2 regions of the Bradyrhizobium sp. BWA-3-5 genome follow, and region 2 is predicted to be linked to the other one. Evidence: riboswitches for the same ligand, from Rfam matches in the RefSeq annotation. Region 2 holds a riboswitch; the other holds the start of a gene.
What was found. A riboswitch is a leader RNA that binds a small molecule or an ion and turns the genes downstream of it on or off. The one in region 2 is predicted to bind cobalamin.

Region 1 (7,326 bases), 630 kb from region 2:
GACCGAAGCAAGCGCGTCGAGCCCGACCGCATGCGCAATCTGGTGCGGACGACCCGGATAATTCGAGAGCACAATCGCCAGCCGCTTCCCCCCCGCCGGCTTGTTCGCGAGCCTGTGCCAGGCGGCCACCCGATCCACGACAGCATCGACACGTTCGTCGTCGGGCATGTGCGCCAGGTGCGAGAATTGCAGTTCGGAATCGCGCGCGCTCGGCGACTTGAAACTGACCACGCCCGCTAGCAGCCGGCCGTCAACCTCGGGCAACACCACATGCATCGCCAGATCGCCCGGCGAGAGACCGCGAAGCGATTCCGCCCACTCCTCGCGCCGGGCCGTCGACAACGCGACCTGGAACACCGGACAGGATGCAGCATCGAAAGGCGTCGTCCCTTCGCCGGTGACAGCAGAGAAAGCGGTTGCATTGACGATCACCGCAGGCGTGCATTCCTCGAACTGCCGCTTAAGCCAATCCGTCACACCGGCCACCTTTAGCGAGGCGACGAACACGCCATAGCCATCAAAACCCTTCTTCCGCAGGGCTGTGATCAGCGCGTCGACCGGGGCGGTATCGGCTGAGGTGAGATAGGAGCGATAGAAGGTGACGAGCGCATGCGGCCCTCGATCGGGATTTGGCAGCGCCGCGACTGCACCACGACGCGGATCGTAGAAACCGATCTCGGGAATTTCGACTTCGCCGACGACAGGTCCCGCATAGAGACCCGAAGCTAGTGCGAGTTGTGCGATTGCAGCCTGCGCCGCAACCGTTCCGCCCTTGTCGCACAACGCCTTCAGCCGTCCGAGCGCCGACACGGGTAATGTCGAGAGCGCATCCAGGCGCGGATCGTCGCGACCGTCCGCGGGGAGCACCGCAAGCGCGATATCGCGGTCCTTCGCAAGTTGATGCAGGGCAGCCAGCCCATATGACCAGTAGGATTCGCCGCCGATCAGGCGCACCAAAATGCCGCGCGCATGCGACAGCGTCCGCTCGATATAGGTGTCGACCGACAGGGGATGACGCAGCTCCGCAAGATTCGCGAGCCTCAGCGATGGCAGTCCGGCACGGCCGCGACGCCAGCCAGAGGCGAACGCGGCAAGATCGCTGTCCGAGAACGAGAGCACGACAAGGTCTGCCGGATCTTGACCGAGATCCTTAGGGATCGCAGTCTCCTCAAGACCGCGGCTCTCGCGAAAGATGACGTGCATCAGATCTCGAGTCCAGTCCTGATGGCCGCCTCATCGATATCGTCGTGTTCACCGATCACCACCAGCTTCGAGCGCCTTGGCCGCGTGCCCCATGGCCTATCGAACTGATGCCCCACCCGCTCGCCGACCGATTGCAGCAGCAATCGCATCGGCTTGCCCGCGACCGCGATATATCCCTTCGCGCGCAATACGTTCTGCTCACGCGCAAGCCGCTTGATCGATTCGACCAGCGCATCCACGTCAGCCACTTCCGGGAGCTCGACGACTATCGAAGCAAAATCGTTGTGTTCGTGCTCTTCTTCGCCGTCGCGATGAGAAGGTCGCGAAGCGAGATCGTCTTCAGCAGCCGCTTCGAGACCAAGGATCACACGCGCATCGACTGCACCATTGACGACAGGCAGCATTGGCACGCGACGCGGCATTTCGGCGGTGATCGCCGCCTTGGCCGCTTCAAGTCCTGCCGCGCCGGCAAGGTCCGCCTTGGTGAGCAGCACGATATCCGCGCACGCGATCTGATCCTCGAACACTTCCGACAGCGGCGTCTCGTGATCGAGGTTCTGATCGGCCGAACGCTGCGCTTCCACTGCGGCAGGGTCGGGCGCAAAGCGGCCGGCGGCCACGGCCTCGGCATCCGCAAGCGCAATCACGCCGTCGACCGTGATTCGTGAGCGGATCTCTGGCCAGTCGAAGGCCTTGAGCAGCGGCTTTGGCAAAGCCAGGCCGGATGTCTCGATCACGATATGATCAGGCCTCACGGGGCGCGAGAGTAGTTGCTCCATGGCGGGGATGAAGTCATCGGCGACCGTGCAGCAGATGCAGCCATTGGCGAGCTCGACGATATTCTCGGCAGGACAGCTGGCGTCGGCGCAGGATTTCAGGATCTCGCCGTCGACGCCCTCGCTACCAAACTCGTTGACAAGCACCGCAAGCTTCTTGCCGTTCGCATTGGTGATCAAGTGCTGGATCAGCGTCGTCTTGCCCGATCCGAGAAAACCAGTGACGACGGTCACCGGAACCTTGGTGAGGGTATTCATTCTGCGGCCTCTGGCAGGACGGCGATCGGTGGAATACGGGCAAGCGACTGCTTGCGGAAGATCGCCGGCCGGCTGCGCCATGGCACAATGCCATCTGGCGCGGCCGCGTAGGCCGCAGCCCCGGCGACTACATCCGGTGCGTTTGCATCGGACAAGCGACCGTACACATAGGACCAGCGCCCAAGCCCCGAGAGCGCAATCGAGCAGCCTTGGCTGCAGGCCGACAGGCATTCGACCGGAACGACGCTGACGCCCTCCGGCACGCCAGCCTCGAGGAGAGCGCTGTGCAGACGCGCGCCCGGTGTGGTTTCGCCATCCCTTACTGCCTGGTCGGCACGACAGGTGATGCAGACGTGAAGCGTGACGGTCATCGCCCCTTCTCAACAAAAATTTGGCGGAGGCGATGAGGTACGCGAACCAATGACACACGGGTTCGCTCCCCGTCGCGGAACACCCCGTCCGCCGGTGGTCAATCGGTGCGCTGGCAGGTCTCCCGGCTTGCGGAGCAGGTTCTTCCCTCGATCTCCACCTTCCCAACCCTTAAAGGTCAGTGGCTCTTGGAGATCTCTCCGGTCACGGTCGCGGGGGCGGCTGCGCTTCAGGCTCGAGCTTTGAGGCTAGAGCCCTATCGCATTCCCTCTTCGCCTGTCGTAGGACAGGAACCAACGCCACCGCACCATTTGCCCAAGCGTGCAACTTGTCAAGCCAAAGGGACGTGCAGATGACTTCCGGATCTGATGCTGCTGAGGAAGAAACCGCGATCTCCGAATTCGCATTGGATGCCCGCCATTCGGCAAAAATGGCAAAGAAAATGGCAAAGAAGAAGGCCGCGCGCGACCGGATGATGTCCACCAAGAGTGGAGAGAGGGGGCTCATCATTGTCCACACCGGGGCAGGCAAGGGAAAATCTTCCTTGGCCTTCGGCATGATCATGCGGTGCCTCGCGCATGGCTTTTCCTGCGCCGTCGTGCAGTTCATCAAGGGTGCATGGGACACTGGCGAGCGCCGCCTGCTCACCGGACATTTTGGCGAACTGTGCCAATTCCATGCGATGGAGGAAGGCTTTACCTGGGAAACGCAGGACCGCGTCCGCGACATCGCCGCTGCCCGCACCGCATGGGAAAAGGCCAAGCAGCTGATCGCTGATGAAGCCTTGCGCATGATGGTTCTCGACGAGATCAATATTGCGCTTCGCTACGACTATCTGGAGATCGGAGAGGTCGTTGAGTTCCTGAAGAATTCAAAGCCGCCAATGATGCATGTCGTCCTCACCGGACGCAATGCCAAGCAGGAATTGATCGACGCCGCCGACCTTGTCACGGAGATGACGCTCGTGAAGCATCCCTTCCGATCCGGCATCAAGGCCCAGCCCGGCGTTGAGTTCTGACCAAGCAATCGGGATTCGATTCGATGGCGCGCGCATTGATGATCCAGGGAGCGGGTTCGGACGTGGGCAAGTCGCTCATCGTGGCCGGCCTTGCCCGCGCTGCCACCCGGCGCGGCAATCGGGTGCTGCCGTTCAAGCCGCAGAACATGTCGAACAATGCCGCCGTGACGGTCGACGGCGGCGAGATCGGACGCGCGCAGGCATTGCAGGCGCAGGCCGCAGGTGTCGAGCCGCATACCGATATGAATCCGGTCTTGCTGAAGCCGGAAACTGATGTCGGCGCCCAGATCATCGTGCACGGACGCCGCGTGGCGACGCTGCGCGCGCGCGTGCATACGCTGCGATGAAGCCATCGCTGATGGCGCCGGTTCTCGAGAGTTTCGCCCGTATCAAGGATCGCGCCGATCTTGTTCTCGTCGAGGGCGCCGGCAGCCCCGCCGAGGTCAATCTGAGGAGCGCCGATATCGCCAATATGGGCTTTGCCCGCAAGGCCGACATTCCCGTCGTGCTGGTCGGCGATATTGATCGCGGCGGTGTCATTGCGCAGCTCGTCGGAATCAAGGCCATGCTCGATCCCGACGATGCGGCCATGATTCGCGGCTTCGTCATCAACAAGTTCCGCGGCGATCCATCACTGTTCGATGACGGCTACCGGCTGATCGAAGCGCGCACATCGTGGCGGGGCTTTGGGGTCCTTCCCTACTTCGCCTGCGCTCGTGAACTTCCGGCCGAAGACGCGCTTGGGCTTACCGGCGCACGCAAGGCAGGCAAGTGCAAGATTGTCTTTTCGCGCTGTCGCGGATCGCGAATTTTGACGACCTCGATCCACTGAAGCTCGAACCTGATGTCGACCTTGTGATGGTCCGGCCTGGAGAAGCAATCCCTGGCGATGCAAAGCTCGTGATCCTGCTGGGCTCGAAGTCGACCCGCGGCGAGCTCGCCTTCCTGCGCGCCCAAGGTTGGGACATCGATCTTCTTGCGCATCATCGTCGCGGCGGTCATGTTCTTGGCGTCTGCGGCGGTTACCAGATGCTCGGACGCAGTGTGGCGGATCCGGAGGGAATTGAGGGACCGGCGGGCGAAACTCCCGGTCTCGGACTCATCGACGTAACGACGGTGATGACGCCACAAAAGACTCTGAGCCGCGTCACGGCGGTCCACGCTGCGACGAACCGGCAGATCGAGGCTTACGAGATTCACATCGGACATACCGACGGGCCGGATCGTGCACGGCCATTTGCTTTGCTTGGCGGAGCGCCGGAAGGCGCGGTATCCAGCGACGGCCGCGTGTATGGCAGCTATCTGCACGGCCTGTTCGCTTCCGACAGTTTCCGCAAGACATTTCTCGCACAACTAGACATTCCGGCCGCGGACCAGCAATACCGCGCCAGGGTGGAGAGCGCGCTCGATACGCTTGCCGATTACATCGATACCTATCTCGATGTCGAAGGCCTGCTTACGCTTGCCCGCTGAGGAGGGGCGATCAAGGCGAGATTGTGGCGGAAAACCGCGCCCATTCCGTCTCGTCACCCGGCAAGCCAAGCCGCAGCCATCCCGGCCGCTTCCCAAATATGCGCGACCATATCTGGTGGCGCGCGAGCTTCTGCTGCGCGGCGCGTGCCTCGCCAGTTTCATAGAGCCGGAACAGCGGCGTGCCGCCGACCAATGTCCAGCCCTGTGATTGCACTTCAGCATCCAGGCGGAGGCAATCGCGTGCCAGACGCGTCGAGGTCGCGTTTGCCCAATCGCGATCAAGCAAGGCGCGCCGTCCGATCACAATCGCTGCACCCGAAATCGGCCACGGGCCGACCATCGCGGCCAGCGCAGCGACATCGGCCTCGCTGCCGAGCGCGAAACCGAGGCGCAGTCCCGCAAGCCCGTAGAATTTTCCGAACGATCGCAGGAGTAACAGCCCCGGCCGTCCCGCCTCGGGTGCCAGCGACAAGCCCGAAACGGCATCAGCGAAGCTTTCGTCGACGACGAGTCGACCGACGCGCGGCAAAAGCGCCAGCAGTTCGCTTGGATCAAAGCATCGGCCGTCTGGATTGTTGGGATGGACGACCACGGCGATATCCGCTCCCTGCAGCCCTTCGAGATCAAAAACCTCGGCCACGTCCCAGGCTGCCGCGGAAAAAACCGCCGCGTATTCGTTATAGGTCGGCGCGAGAATCCGCGCCCGACCGCGCGATGAAAGACTCGGCAACAACTGGATGGCCGCTTGTACGCCACCGAGCGCCACGATTGGTGCCTTGGTGGCGTAGTTCTCTCGCGCTGCTCGATGCAGGGACTCGATATCGGATCGCGAAGGCAGTGCACTCCAGGACCTGGGCTCGACCTCACCCACCGGATAGGGCTGCCGGTTCATCCCGGTTGAGAGGTCGATCCAGTCCTGCGCGCGCCCGCCGAATCGGTGCACGGCAAGATCGAGATTTCCACCATGCTCGGGCATTGCCCTCTCTGTCATGCGAAAGCCAAAATCGCAAGCGCACCGGCCAACAGAACCATAGCGCGGACGTACAGCGTCAACCCCTGCCGGATGTCAGCAGCGCGCGGATCGCGTGCGCCCTCGTTGAGCCAGGGTTCGTCGGCGATGCTTCCATGATAGATGCGCGGCCCGCTGAGCCGCACGCCCAGCCCGCCGGCCATCGCTGCTTCCGGCCAGCCGGCATTGATCGAGCGATGACGGTTGGCATCACGCGCCATGCAAGACAACGAGTTCGAGGGCCGCGTCGCCAGCACCATAAACAACAAGCCGGTGAGTCGCGCCGGTACGAAATTTGCGAGATCGTCGATGCGCGCGGCGGCCCAACCGAAAGCTTCATGGCGCATCGTGCGATGGCCGATCATTGAATCGAGCGTATTGATCGCCTTATAGCCAATGATGCCTGGCAGCCCGAACAACGCCCCCCAGAACACAGGCGCCACAATGCCGTCGGAAGCGTTCTCGGCCAGGCTCTCGATGGCCGCGCGCGCGATGCCGGCTTCATCGAGAGTTGCGGGATCGCGTCCGACGATCTGCGCGACCGCCGCACGTGCGGCTACGATATCACCGGATTGCAACGGGTAAGCAACAGCGGCCACATGATCATAGAGCGAACGCAGCGCAACGAGTGGCCATGCGAGAACTCCCAGGAGCACGATGCGGCTCCATTCAAAGGCAAGCGCGACTTGGACCACCCATCCAATGCCGGCCGAAAGCCCAATCACGAAAACAGCGACGGCTGCGCCGGCGATCCGCCGGACTGCAGGCGTGTCGATCGTCCTGTTGAAGCTGATATCGAGGATGTTGATCAGCCTGCCCAGCCAGGCGACGGGATGACCAACGCGGGCGAACAGTCCATCGGGCCATCCCAACACGCCGTCCACCATCATCGCCACAGCCATCGCTCCCGCAAAGCCCATGCATCGTCTCCGTCATGAGTCCTGATGCACAAGAATTCTGGATCAAGGCAAGCCTATTTCGCCTGATTTCGCCTTTGTCTTTGCCGGAGATTGGTGATTAAAACTGGCCTTAAGCGGAGGACGTCATGGCCATCATACTCATCACGGGCGGCGCCCGATCGGGCAAAAGCCGGCGCGCAGAAGTCCGCGCCCGCGCCTTTCCGGGGCAACCCGTCTATATTGCCACGGCAGAGGCGCTCGATGAAGAAATGATCGAGCGAATATCAAAGCATCGAATGCGACGAGGAAAGGAATGGCTCG
Region 2 (7,326 bases):
ACAATGGCGACGCGGCGCGCAGCCGGCTCGGCGCGGCGCAATCGTACCCAGGCTAGCGCGAGATCAGCCGTTGCATCGACGCGATCGGCCACCGGCTGGAATGTCGTCGGCGCGAAACCGGCCAAGCTCTCGCCGCGCTCCTTGAAGGCGATGACGTTGGCAAAGATGCGGCCATCGACTTCCGGCAGCACCACATGCATGGCGAGATCGCGCGGATTTAATCCGCGCGAGGAGCCTTCCCAATTCGCGCGGGATATGCCGGCCTGCGCCACCTGCAGAACCGGGCAGTCGGATGTCGCAAGGATGCCCGCGTCGTCGTCAGCGGTCGCCGTGGCAAACGCGGTGGCGTTGATGATGATGTCGGGCGGATACGCCGACAGCGCCGCGCGCAGGAATGCCGCCGACCGTTGATCTTTCAGGCTGGTGACGAACAGGCACACTGCATTGAGACCGCGCGCCAGAAGCGCTGCCCGCAGCGCATCGATGCCCGCGGTATCGCCGCCCGCCACCAGCGCACGGTAGAAGATGACGATGGCATTGGGGCGCTCATCGTTATCAGGTTCGCCGCGCCAGAAGCCGGCCGACGGCATCGGTCTTGCCTGCGGCGGCGCCTCGCCGTGTCCGATCAGATGCGCGGCGAAACGCAGCGCGAGCTCGGCATTCTCGACACCGCCCTCGCTGCAGTAGCGCCAGAGCGTGTGGGTTTCATCGCTTCCGAGCGTGCCGCGCGCCGCGAGGGCCGCGTTCCAGTCCATCTCGCCGGGTATGCACGCAAACAGCGCCCCACGGCGCAGTGCGTCGGCCCGCAGGCTTTCGACGCCGTGCGGCCAATAGCTTTCGCCGCCGAGCATCCGGAGCACCACGATCCTGGCCCGGCACAACGTGCGCTCGACATATAGGTCAACGGAAGCCGGGTGCCCGAGCGCGAGCAGATTGGTGAGTCGCAGGCTCGGAAAATCGCCGTCCAGCGCCGCATGGGCCGCACCGAAGGCGGCGAGGTCGCTATCGGCCGCTGACAGCACGACGATATCGGCGGGCTCCTGCCCGAGATCGCGGGCGACGTCGCCATCATCGATACTACCGCTACTGTCGAGCTTCAGGTGCATCCGCGTGGAGGTCCCCTGCTACCCCTGCAGCGCCCGGCGAACCGCATCGCCGTCAAAACCCTTCAGGCCGATCACTACGAGATGCTGTGCCTGCATCGCGTCGGGCCGCGCGAATGCGAGGTCAACCCGCCCGCCGACGCCCTGCACCACGATCGGAGCCGACTTGTCGGCGATGCGGGCGTGCCCCTTGACGCGCAACACGCCAGTGAGATTCAGGGCACTAGTGACGCGCGCGCGCATGGCATCGACGCTAGCGGCCGCGGGCGGCATCACGACGATGCTGTCGAAATCGTCGTGATCGTGCTGCTCCTCCTCGCCGTGGTGGCCGGCGCGCGCTGCCATGTCGTCTTCCGCGGCGGCGTTCAGGCCGATCAAAACCGGCGCCGCCATATCGCCCTTGGAACGCACCATGTTGACGCCGGGCCGCAGCACGGCTTTGAGACGCGCCTCGATCCCAGCCAGCGCCGCCGGTGAAACCAGATCGCTCTTGGAAAGCACCACCAGATCGGCGCAGGCAAGCTGATCTTCGAATACCTCCTCGATCGGATCGTCGTGATCGAGGGAATCGTCGGCGGCCCGTTGCGCGGCAACGGCATCCTCGTCGATGGTGACGCGGCCTTCCGACAGCGCCAATGCATCAACCACCGTGACCACGCCGTCGACCGTGGCGCGGGTGCGCACCGCGGGCCAGTCGAATGCCTTCAACAGCGGTTGCGGCAACGCCAGGCCCGACGTCTCGATGACGATGGCATCCAGCGGCCGGTCGCGCGTCAGCAGTTTGTCCATGGTCGGAATGAAATCATCGGCGACCGCGCAACAGATGCAGCCGTTGGTGAGTTCGACGATATCGCCGGGCGCGCAGGCCCTTGCGGCGCACTCCTCGACCAGTCCCCCGTCAAATCCGGCATCGCCGAACTCATTGACGATCACGGCGATCCGGCGGCCATCGGCCTGCGTCAGCAGCGAACGCAGCAGCGTGGTCTTGCCGGCGCCGAGAAATCCGGTGAGCACGGTGACGGGGACACGGGACATTTCAATATTCTCCTTTAAGTCGAGCGCTTCAGCCAGAGCGGAAGCCCGGCGGCGATGAAAACAACATTGGGGACGGTGGCGGCGACGATCTGGTTGAGGCGGCCCTGGGCATCGCGAAAGCTGCGGCCGAGCGGCGTCTCGGGCACGAGACCAAGGCCGACCTCGTTTGACACCAGGACGACGGGATATTGGGCCACGCCGAGAAATCGCGTGAACCGGCGCGCTTCCACTTCGGGGTCGCGCCCCGCAAGCATCAGGTTTGACAGCCACAAGGTCAGGCAGTCCACCAGCACGGCACGGCCATGGATGGCCTCCCGGGTCAGCGCATCGACCAGCGCCAGCGGCTCCTCGACGGTGATCCAACCGTCGCCCCGCCGCTGACGATGATGGGCGATGCGCGAGCGCATCTCGTCGTCGCCCGCAGTCGCGGTGGCGAGGTAGATCCGCGCAAGTCCGCTGTCCGCGACCAATCGCTCGGCGAACGCGGATTTGCCAGAGCGCGCGCCGCCCAGCACCAGCGTGGTGGCAAGAACAGTCATTTCGGTGCGCTGCCGTCGTCCGGCGACCAGCGCATCGGCGGCACGCGCGCCACCATGCCCTTGCGCAGAACTTCCGCCCGCTCGCGCCACGGCACCAGGCCGTAGTCGGAGTTACGGTAGGACTCGACAAACGATACGAGGGCCGCAGTGCCGCTCTCGGTCTGCAGATCGCCGAACAAGAACGTGTAACCATCAGCACTTGACACCGCGACGGTTGCGGGCCGCTTGCAGACGCTAAGGCATTGCACCGGCCGCACCTGAACGTGATCGGACGAACCGATCGCGGCCTTGACCGCTTCAAACATATCGGGGCCGACCACGGCGCCGCCATCGGCGTTCCTGCAGGTGATGCACACGCTCACGAAGGTAGGGCCGCTCGGTGCGTTCGCACGCGCAGCTTCGACCAACGCCAAATCAGCGGGATTTTGCTCAGCCTTTTCGCGATCCATCACAGGCTCACATCACGGCCGTCGGGCCACGAGCTTTGTTGGGTCGCGCCGACGGCTCATCGCCGTCAGGCTCGCTCCCGTCCGGTGCACCCCGCCCCGACGACGCCTCCAAAGCACAGTTCGTGATGGCAGGTCTCCTGGCTCGCGGGTCGTTGCCGTCAGCCGCCTTCCCGGGAATCCCAGTGGCATCGGCTCGGGGCTCGTCGCTTACAGTTGCGGGGGCAGCGCCGGCATTGAGAGAACTCGCACCGGCTTCCCTTTTCACCTCCCTCGCGGGAGGACCATCGCGGATGACGCTAGCCGCCGCGGTAGCCGGGGTCAACCGGTGCGGCCCTTGGGTCAGATCGGATTGACCTGACATGGGCTGTTGGGTCAGGTAGGCCCGGAAAGGAACCCCATGACGACCGAATCCCGACCGCTTTGGCAGCCGCCTTTCGTTCCCCCGCTCAATCAGGAGTTGGAGGCAACGATGCGCGCGCGAATCGACGGGAAGGCCAAGCCTTTGGGGTCGCTCGGGCGCATCGAGGACCTCGCTGTGCGGCTTGGCATGATCGCGCATCCAGCGGCTCCCAAAGCCGACAAGGCCGTGCTGCTGGTCTTCGCCGGCGACCACGGTCTCACCGAGGAAGGCGTGTCGCAATATCCGTCGGCGGTGACAGTCGCGATGGTGAGGACCTATCTGGCGGGCCGCGCCAGCGCCAATGCCTTTGCCACCGCGGGCGATGTTGGGATTCGCGTCGTGGACGCCGGGGTGGCCGCCGAACTGCCCGCGCATCCCAATTTGATCGACGCCAAGATCCGGATGGGTACCGCCAACGCCGCACGCGAACCGGCAATGACGATGCGACAGGCCGAAGATGCGCTGGCCAAGGGCTGCGCGCTCGCGATGGCCGAGATCGCCGCGGGCGCCGATATCATCGCGCTCGGCGAAATGGGCATCGGCAACACCGCCTCCTCCGCCCTGCTGGTGCATCGCCTGGCACCGGCGCCGCTTGATGAATGTATTGGGACCGGCGCCGGGCAGGATGATCCGGGCATGGCACGCAAGCGGGCCGCCATCGCCAAAGCCGCGGCGCGCAGCGATGCCAGCTCTCCACTGGACGTCCTCAGCGAGTTCGGCGGGCTCGAAATTGCGATGATGGCCGGCGCGGTGCTGGGCGCGGCCTCAAAGCGGCGGCCGGTCGTCATCGATGGCTTCATCTCCAGTGCGGCCGCGCTGGTGGCCATTCGGCTCTGTCCCGCTGCGCGCGATTATTGCGTGCTCGCGCATCGCTCCGCCGAAAAGGGCCACGACATCGTGCTCGCCGCGTTCGGCGCAAAGCCGCTGCTCGATCTTGGGCTGCGGCTCGGTGAAGGCACAGGTGCCCTCCTCGCCGTGCCGCTGGTGCGCGCGGCCGCGCGGCTCGTGACCGACGTCGCCGACCTCAGCGACGTTCTGGCCGGGAATATCTGACATGAACGAGACCGAGCGCTTCTTCGATGCGGTGCGGTTTCTCACCATCCTGCCCACGCCGCCGACAAAAGCCGCGCCCCAGCCGGACTGGCTGGCCCGATCCCTAAAATATTTTCCGCTGGTCGGAAGCGGCATCGGCGCCGGCTCGGCGATCGTTCTGCTGCTTGCCGGCCAAATCTGGGGGCCATTTGTTGCCGCGATGCTGGCGATCATCGCCGCCGCCGTCATCACCTCCGCGCTGCACGAGGACGGCCTCGCCGATACCATCGATGCCTTCGGCGGCGGCTGGACCGTCGAACGACGGCTGGAGATCATGAAGGACAGCCGAATCGGAACCTACGGCGCGCTAGCCCTGGGTTTTGGCGTCGCCTTGCGCATAGCGGCGCTGACGCAGTTGCCCTTATGGGCCGGCGCCTTCGCACTGGTCGCGAGCCACGCCGCAGCACGCGCCACGCCGGGGTTTGTCATCAACGCCATGAGCTACACGGGCGATACCACGGCAATGAAAGTCAACTATGCCGAGGTGCCCGTTCGTGCTGAGGAAATACGGTTTGCCCTGATCACCGTCGTTATTGCCGCGCTGCCGCTGGCGTTCATTTCCGCCTTTTCGGTGCTTTCCGGAGCGCTGCTCGGCGCCACGCTGGCCGCTGCCCTCGCGATATGGTCGCGACGGCTGATCGGCGGATACACCGGCGACGTTCTCGGCGCCATTGAACAGGTATTCGAGATCGGGTTCCTGCTCGGCGTCGCCGCCATCATCCGATAGGCCACGACAACGGGAGCTGATATGGTTTGCCTTCGAAAGCGTCGGCACCGCGGCCGATCCGATCGATCGCTTCCGCCATCCGGCCGCCTCGTCCGAGCAAATCATCGGCCAGCGACACCATCAGCCGGTTCGGCGTCACCGATGGCGCACGGCGTCGCAATTCCTCCGCGATGTCGCGCTCGAAGCCCGGATTGCGGTCGCAGGCGATCACATAGGCCGCAGCGCTTGAGCGGCTGATGCCGGCCCAACAATGGATCAGCAGGGCGCGGTCGCCCGCCTCACGCCCGAAATCCAGGATCGCCTTCATCGTGGCACTGTCCGGCGCGACGAAGCCCGGCACGGCCTCCGTGATGTCATGAAACGACAATTCCCGGTGTCGCTCGCACGCAAGCGCTCGATGGTCCTCGCCTCCATGATCCGGCGACAGCAGGGTCAACAGATCGAACCGGTTAAGCCCCGCCGCAACGCCGGAGAGCCCGCTGAGCGGGCAGACGTAAAGGCATGGCGGGCCCTCGGAAGTTTCCGCGATCATGGCGTTGTCCCCGGCGAGAACCACATCGCAAACTGGAGTGAGCGAAACCCGTTGCCGGTATCGCCAGTCACAAACGTGGCATCGGATGGTGTAAGGAGTCAATCGATTGCCGCCTTCCTGCGAGACAGCAAGCCCCCTAAGTTGCCGCGCGACCACTGAAGATCGATTGATGCCATCAAGCAAACCACCCATCTGGCGGAATGACATCGATGCGCTGGCATTTCAGCCGGAGGAGCACAATGGCCGCTGCATGGTGCACCGCCGGGCGTTCCGCACCTTGTTGCGGGCAATGCCGTCACCACGACAATGCATCGAATTCTTCAACGCTCATCAGGAGGCGTTTCAGGCGGCGGCCCGTGCAAAATTGCTGCGGAGACAGGTGGCGACGACAGCGAACTTCCACCTGACGAGCCGGGATGTCTCCCGGGAGCTAAAAAATTGAGGTCGCGCTCGCATTCTTTCTGGGCTAAAGATGAGCATCTTCGAGGACAGCCATGCAACAATCCCAGACCGCCAACGCCCCCTTCAGCACCGTCAATTCAAACACCATTGCTCAGGCTGTGCTGGCGATGGCCTTGGGGCTCTTCATCGTCGGCGTGGTCGGCTTCTCGCATATCAGTGCGGTTCATAATGCCGCGCACGATGTCCGCCACGCCAACGCGTTTCCCTGTCACTGACGACGAATGCCGGTTTTCAGGTCGATCGTATTTTCAGCTGCGCTGGCCGGCTTGATCGTGGGCGTGGTTATTTCGATTGCGCAGTTCGTTGGCACCGTGCCGCTGATCCAGCAGAGCGAGGTCTATGAACGCAGGGCCGCAGCGCCGGCGACCCAAGACCACGCCTCGCCCGCCAACGATCAAGACAAGGCCCATCATCCCGAGAGCGCGTGGGAGCCTGAGGAAGGCTTCCAGCGCAACGCCTTCACCGTCGGCGCCAATATTCTGACCGCGATCGGTTTTGCGCTGCTGCTCACCGGTGTGTATGCGATCCGGGGCCGGCACGTGACATGGCGGGAGGGCCTGCTATGGGGCCTTGCCGGCTTTGTCGTTTTCACGGCTGCGCCGGGCCTCGGCTTACCCCCCGAATTGCCGGGCATGCCGGTAGCTGATCTAACGGCACGGCAGATCTGGTGGATCGCGACTGCCGCCGCCACGGCAGGAGGGCTTTGCCTCTTGGCTCTCAGCCCGGCCGCCTGGTCGGCGGTTCTCGGCCTGGCCCTGATCGCGCTGCCGCATCTGATCGGTGCACCGCTGGCTCCGGAATCTCACAGCGCGGTCCCTGCCGCGCTCTCGCATCGATTTATCGTCGTGGTGACGCTCACCAGCCTGTTGTTCTGGGCACTTTTGGGCGTCGCGACCAGCCTGGCGTTCGAACGTATCTCGCGTTCGCAATCATAGTCGCCAGCAACAGATTGAAAACCGTACGGCCCGGGCCGCGCTCACCGCCGAG

Region 1: another riboswitch for cobalamin. It lies ahead of RX331_RS27355 (DUF1636 domain-containing protein); the one in region 2 lies ahead of RX331_RS30260 (DUF1636 domain-containing protein).

Annotation. Positions count from the first base shown of each region.
Region 1 is NZ_CP136626.1:5,673,218-5,680,543, forward strand. It holds gene cobN (cobaltochelatase subunit CobN) at 1-1,203, opposite strand, end outside; gene cobW (cobalamin biosynthesis protein CobW) at 1,203-2,237, opposite strand; gene RX331_RS27355 (DUF1636 domain-containing protein) at 2,234-2,608, opposite strand; cobalamin riboswitch at 2,703-2,919, opposite strand; gene cobO (cob(I)yrinic acid a,c-diamide adenosyltransferase) at 2,959-3,624, shown strand; partial or broken gene RX331_RS27365 (cobyric acid synthase) at 3,648-5,097, shown strand; gene cobD (threonine-phosphate decarboxylase CobD) at 5,108-6,073, opposite strand; gene cbiB (adenosylcobinamide-phosphate synthase CbiB) at 6,085-7,026, opposite strand; gene cobU (bifunctional adenosylcobinamide kinase/adenosylcobinamide-phosphate guanylyltransferase) at 7,152-7,326, shown strand, end outside.
Region 2 is NZ_CP136626.1:6,308,088-6,315,413, forward strand. It holds gene cobN (cobaltochelatase subunit CobN) at 1-1,106, opposite strand, end outside; gene cobW (cobalamin biosynthesis protein CobW) at 1,125-2,138, opposite strand; gene cobU (bifunctional adenosylcobinamide kinase/adenosylcobinamide-phosphate guanylyltransferase) at 2,153-2,677, opposite strand; gene RX331_RS30260 (DUF1636 domain-containing protein) at 2,674-3,126, opposite strand; cobalamin riboswitch at 3,236-3,427, opposite strand; gene cobT (nicotinate-nucleotide--dimethylbenzimidazole phosphoribosyltransferase) at 3,524-4,579, shown strand; gene RX331_RS30270 (adenosylcobinamide-GDP ribazoletransferase) at 4,581-5,345, shown strand; gene RX331_RS30275 (protein tyrosine phosphatase) at 5,335-5,877, opposite strand; gene RX331_RS30280 (hypothetical protein) at 6,047-6,319, shown strand; gene RX331_RS30285 (CbtB domain-containing protein) at 6,372-6,554, shown strand; gene RX331_RS30290 (CbtA family protein) at 6,561-7,274, shown strand.